DNA from 2 places in the Pantoea sp. X-Soil-TKNS-1280 genome. Region 2 is predicted to be linked to the other one. Evidence: predicted binding sites of a transcription regulator. Region 2 holds the regulator's gene; the other holds the start of a gene.
The links. The regulator PurR, encoded in region 2, represses purine synthesis genes. The targets are predictions, from matches to a motif close to CANGCAAACGTTTGCNTG.
Positions count from the first base shown of each region.

Region 1: a site for PurR is predicted at 1,313-1,330, ahead of pyrC (dihydroorotase). Genes of this name have one in related genera too.

Region 1 covers NZ_AP035962.1:1,632,389-1,635,599, reverse strand. Annotated here, with positions in the region: gene grxB (glutaredoxin 2) at 1-584, shown strand, start outside; gene AC6I8X_RS07670 (lipoprotein) at 696-1,259, shown strand; gene pyrC (dihydroorotase) at 1,396-2,442, shown strand; gene dinI (DNA damage-inducible protein I) at 2,511-2,756, shown strand; gene AC6I8X_RS07655 (hypothetical protein) at 2,901-3,170, shown strand.
Region 2 covers NZ_AP035962.1:1,882,115-1,885,325, reverse strand. Annotated here, with positions in the region: gene AC6I8X_RS08840 (C40 family peptidase) at 146-931, shown strand; gene cydH (cytochrome bd-I oxidase subunit CydH) at 987-1,076, opposite strand; gene purR (HTH-type transcriptional repressor PurR) at 1,362-2,387, shown strand; gene punR (DNA-binding transcriptional activator PunR) at 2,384-3,211, opposite strand, start outside.

The DNA.
Region 1 (3,211 bases), 250 kb from region 2:
AAAATCTGCCAGTCGAACTGGTGGTGATGCTCAATGACGACGAGAACACACCGAAAAAACTGATTGGTCAGAAGATGGCCCCCATCCTGCAAAAAGCCGATGGCAGTGCGATGCCGGAAAGCCTGGATATTGTTCGTCTGGTGGATAAGCAGGACGGTGAACCCTTGCTGAATGGCAAAGCCAATCCGGCCATCAGCGAATGGTTGCGTCGCGTCAATGGTTACGTCAACAAGCTGCTGCTACCCCGTATCGCTGACGCGGCTTTCGCTGAGTTCGCGACACCGGCTGCACGCCACTATTTCCGCGAGAAAAAACAAGCCAACATTGGCGACTTCAGCGAGCTGCGTAAACATGCCCCCGGGCTGATAAAAAACATCAGTGACGATTTGCGTCAGCTGGATAAGTTAATCGTTAAACCGAATGCGGTGAACGGCGAACTTTCGGAAGATGATATCCATCTGTTTCCGCTGTTACGTTCCTTAACGCTGGTTGCGGGTATTGAATGGCCCAGCCGCGTGGCCGATTATCGCGACAACATGGCGAAGCAAACCCAGGTTAACCTGCTCTCTTCTATCGCCGCCTGACTTCTGACAATGAGAGGCGCGCAGGCGCTTCTCATCTCTCTCCTGGTGACACCTGCCCCTGATTCAGGCACGCTATGCCACGTTTGGCGTATCGTTCAGGATGAGGAAAGTATGAAGAAGGCGTTTTCCGGGCTACTGGCCCTGCTGTTTGTCGTGCTGCTGACCGGCTGTAATCAATTAACGCAGTACACCATCAGCGAGCAGGAAGTGAATCAGGCGCTGCAAAAGCACAATAACTTCGAGAAAGATGTGGGTGTATCCGGTCTGCTGAATGCACATATTGTGCTGAGCGATTTAAGCAGCCAGATTGGCCGTGAAGAACCCGGTAAAATCACCCTGACAGGCAAAGCCACGATTAATGTCAGTTCTTTATTTGGCCCACAGCAGGCCGAAATGCAGCTCAAAATGAAGGCGCAGCCGGTGTTCAACCCACAACAGGGCGCGATTTACCTGCATGACCTGGAAATTGTTGATGCCCAGGTGCAGCCGGAAAAAATGGCGTCGATCATGAAAACGCTGACGCCCTATCTGAATGAGTCGCTGAAGCGTTACTTCAATGAAAAACCCGCTTATGTGCTGAGCGAAGATCGCAGCAAAGGCGAAGCGCTGGCGAAGAAATTCGCGAAAGGTCTGGAAGTTAAACCCGGCCAGTTGGTGATCCCTTTTACTGACTAATCCCCACCACCGCGCCTGCCAGGGCGCGGTTTTGCTTCTGGTGCATAAAATCCCGTGCAAACGGTTGCCCAAATCCTTATGCTTACTCCCCGGCCTAAACGTGCCTTTCGTTTTCTACTCAGCCGGAGCCTTTTGAATGACAGCCCAACCCCAGCAAATCACGATTCGCCGCCCTGACGACTGGCATATTCATCTGCGCGATGGCGCGATGCTACAAGCCGTGTTGCCTTATACCAGTGCGGTAAACGGTCGTGCCATTGTCATGCCAAACCTGGTTCCGCCGGTGACCAGCGTCGATGCTGCCGTGGCCTATCGCGATCGTATCCTTGCGGCCTTACCCGCCGGGCATACCTTTACACCGCTGATGACCTGCTATCTTACCGACTCTCTCGATCCGGATGCGATCGAACAGGGCTTCCGTGCTGGCGTCTTCACCGCCGCAAAACTTTATCCCGCCCACGCAACCACCAACTCCAGCCATGGCGTAACCAATATTGCCTCTATCGCTCGCGTGCTGGAGCGGATGCAGCAGATCGGTATGCCGATGCTGGTACACGGTGAAGTGACGGATGCGCACATCGATATTTTTGACCGTGAAGCGCGTTTTATTGAAACGGTACTGGAGCCGCTGCGCCAGCAGTTCCCGGGCCTGAAAGTAGTGATGGAACACATCACCACCAAAGAAGCGGCGGAATATCTGGCGGCGGGCAATGAACTGCTCGGCGCTACCATTACGCCACAGCATCTGATGTTTAACCGCAACCATATGCTGGTCGGCGGCGTACGTCCGCATCTGTATTGCCTGCCAATCCTGAAACGTAATATCCACCAGGAAGCGTTACGTAAACTGGTCGCCAGCGGCAATCGTCGTGTATTCCTCGGCACCGATACCGCCCCACACTTGCGTCATCTGAAAGAGGCCAGCTGTGGTTGTGCCGGAGTGTTTAATGCCCCGACCTCTCTGCCCGCTTACGCCACCGTGTTTGAGGAACTGGATGCGCTGCAACATTTCGAAGCGTTCTGTTCCGAGAATGGCCCGAACTTCTATGGCCTGCCGCTGAATGAAGGGACACTGACGCTGGTGCGTGAACCCTGGACGGTCGAACAAAGTGTGAATGTCGCTGACGATACTCTGGTGCCTTTCCTGGCCGGAGAGACGCTGAACTGGCGCGTAACCGCCTGATGTGATGATGCTTGCCTTCGGAATAAATATACTGTACAAATAGCCAGTATATTATTCCGGAGGTGTTTATGCGTGTTGAAATTACCGTAGCAAAAACTCAACCCCTTCCTGCTGGCGCCCTGGATGCGCTGAGCGCCGAACTGACCCGCCGTATCAGCCGGGATTTTCCCGATGACGAACATCATGTCAAAATCCGTTACGCCAGCGGCAATCAGCTCAGCGTATTTGGCGGCTGCAAAGAAAATCGCGAACGTATCAGTGATATTTTGCAGGAAACCTGGGAAAGCGCTGACGACTGGTTTATTACCGATTAACCGCCACTGCGCAGTTTTGCCGGGTTTCGCCACCCGGCTTTTTTGTTTTTATTTCTCCCTCGCCAGACAAAGTCGCTGCATCTAAAATCATCATTAACGCCCCCTATTCTTGCACCCGCCAGGCTAACAGGAGATGTTTTACCCATGACTCACGATAAACCGGAAGAGGCAATGACATTTGGCGAATTGCTGGCGTTAATTGCTGAACAGCAACGCCGCTTAACTGTGCTGGAAAATGCCTTTGCTAACCTGACGTTCTGTCTTGATGAACGTGCCAGCCAGTTACTGGTACACAATCTTTTACTTGAAGCGCAAAACCAGAACCACGACACGCAGTTACAGCAGCAATTTACCCATCTGGCCGAAGAAATTAAGAAATGCAGCGGTGCAAAACCGGATGATTTACAGGGTTAAAATCAGCGCTTAATCGGTTCCAGAGTTCTCCTAAAGTCAGG
Region 2 (3,211 bases):
CCATCTGGTAACAGATTAATCGAAAAATGCCTTACCTTTTGGAAAAAAAGTGGATTAGAATCAATCCCGGCGCTGATCATTGATCAGATTTTTCTAACTTGCCGCAGGCTGTTTTATCGCAGACTGCTTAACCTGTAACCGGACTATGCGTTTACTTATTACGCTTTTTATGCTGGCTTTCGCCCAACTGTTTTTTAATGTGGCTTCTGCGTCACCGCATGCGCCCATCAATGCCAGTTTGCATAATGCAGAGAAAAAAAGTGCACGCGAAGATGAGCGCCGTAAACGACGCCCGGTCAAGACCAGCACCAAAAAATCACGCCTTACCAGCAGTGTTCATAAGTTAAGACTGAAGAAACCCACGAAAACCGAAACTGCGCTGCACAAAACCACCCGCAGAAAAACCCTGCTGAAGTCGCCGACCAAAAAATATGGTCATCAGCGCGTGGCGAAAGTCATATCTGAGCAGGATGACGCCAGCGACCTCACCACCATCAGGATGAGCAAATCACACCGTCAGCGCTATCAAAAGGCGCGTGAAACGGCGATGAACAAATTAATGGGTCAGATCGGTAAACCCTACCAGTGGGGCGGTACTTCACCGCATACCGGTTTCGATTGCAGTGGTCTGGTGTGGTATGCCTATAAAGACCTGGTGAAATACAAATTCCCCCGCACCGCTAACGAAATGTATCACCTGCGTGATGCGGCGCCGATTAAACGCGATATGCTGGAGAAAGGAGATTTGGTGTTCTTCCGCATTAACCATCGCGGTACCGCTGACCATGTAGGTGTTTACCTTGGCAACGGCAAGTTTATTCAGTCACCGCGTACCGGTAAAGATATTCAGATTAGCGCATTAGGTGAAGATTACTGGCAGAAGCATTATGTTGGTGCACGCCGCATGATGACACCGAAAACCATTCGCTAAGCGGTCACTGCGCAATAAAAAGCCGGACACTGAAATTTCAGGTCCGGCTTTTTTATTAATGAAGGATCGCGGTGAAGCTGAACACGATGATCATTAACAGCGCGCCAACGGTAGTACCCAGCGCCAGTTTCAGGTCTGTACTCATCACAACTCCTTAGTCACATTAATTGAAGGGTTAATGTAATTTTCGCACAGCCCCTGGCAAAAATCTCGTGTTATCCGCGTCAGCTTGCTAGAATCGCCGCCTTTCGTTGCGCAACAGATTTTGCGCACGCTGTGTTTGTGGCCTGTTAAAGTGATTTAGACTCAGAGTTAACGCCTTTTTCTTCGCCATTTGCCCCAAAATTTGGGGCGCAAAACCATTAGCAGACGCAAACGTTTAACAATATACTTATCAGTAAGTTGCGATAAGCCCGGGAGTACCATTTTCATGGCAACAATTAAAGATGTGGCGAAACGCGCCGGTGTCTCCACCACCACGGTTTCGCATGTCATCAACAAGACGCGTTTTGTCGCGGAAGAGACGCGTAACGCCGTATGGGAAGCGATCAAAGAACTGCACTACTCGCCCAGCGCCGTGGCGCGTAGCCTGAAGGTCAACCACACCAAAACACTGGGATTGCTCGCCACCTCCAGCGAAGCCCCCTATTTCGCGGAAATCATCGAAGCGGTGGAAAACCACTGTTTCGACCGCGGCTACACGCTGATTCTCGGCAATGCGCATAACGATCTGCAAAAGCAGCGTGCTTATCTCTCGATGATGGCGCAAAAGCGCGTCGACGGTTTATTGGTGATGTGTTCCGAATATCCCGACGACCTGCTCACCATGCTGGAAGAGAACCGCAATATCCCGATGGTGGTGATGGACTGGGGCGAGTCTCGCGGTGATTTCACCGATACCGTGCAGGATAACGCGTTCCAGGGCGGCTATCTTGCGGGACGTTACCTGATCGAACGTGGACATCGCGACATTGGTGCCATCCCCGGCCAGATGGAGCGCAATACTGGCGGCGGTCGTCATGCTGGTTTTATGCAGGCACTGCATGAAGCCGGTATTACCGTTCGTCCGGAATGGATTGTGCAGGGCGACTTCGAACCAGAATCCGGTTATCAGGCGATGCAGCAGATTCTCAACCAGAAACAACGTCCGACGGCGGTGTTCTGTGGCGGCGATATCATGGCGATGGGTGCGATTTGTGCCGCCGATGAAATGGGGCTACGTGTGCCACAGGATATTTCGGTGATTGGCTATGACAACGTGCGCAACGCCCGGTATTTCACCCCAGCGCTGACGACCGTTCATCAGCCGAAAGCGCAGCTGGGAGAAAAAGCACTGGAAATGCTGCTCGATCGCATCACCAGTAAACGCGAAGAGCCGCAGACCATCGAAGTGCAGCCAACATTGATTGAACGCCGCTCAGTCGCTGACGGTCCGTTCCGCGATTATCGCCGCTAAGCCACCGTTTCGCTCAACCACTCATGGTTGAGCGTTTCAGCATCGCCCAGATAATCCAGCAACCAGCTTAATGCCGGTGAAGCGCGTTGTTCCGACCAGCTGACACAACAGGGACTCTCCGGGAAAGGCGCAGGCAACGTCAGTTCGGTTAACTCGCCACTATCCAGCAGTGGCCGGGCTAAATGGCCCGGCACCATGCCCACGCACAAACCTGCCCGCAGGCAATCCATCCCGGTTTCCCACTCCGGTACCACCAGACGTCGCTGGTTATCCAGCGTCCAGGTCATCCGCCGCGGCAGCGCCCGCGACGTATCCTCCAGCACCAGCGAAGGCCACGTCCGTAAGGTTTCTTCATCCAGCTGGGTACTTTTTGTCAGGGGATGCCCGGGACTGACCACGCAACGCCAGTTCAGCGCGCCCATATCCTGAAAGGCGAAACGCCCACCGACCGGAATGGCCTGGGTGGCCCCAATCGCCACATCGACCCGTCCATCAGCCAGCGCATCCCAGACCCCGTTGAACACTTCATAGCTGATAATCAGCTCCATATCCGGGAAGTGACGGTAGAAATCCTTTACCAGTTGCCGGGTACGCTGCGGTTTAACGATACAATCAACCGCGATGCTCAACTGACCACGCCAGCCGTTAGCCAGTTGCTGGCACTGGCGTCGGGTTGCCAGCATTTTTTTGATAACACTCCGGCCTTCACGCACGAAATGCTCACCCGCTGCCGTCAATACCACTTCCCGGTGCTGCCTTTCAAACAAAGGCACGGCCAGCCAGGTTTCCAGCTGGCGTACCGTATAGCTGATGGCAGAAGGCAC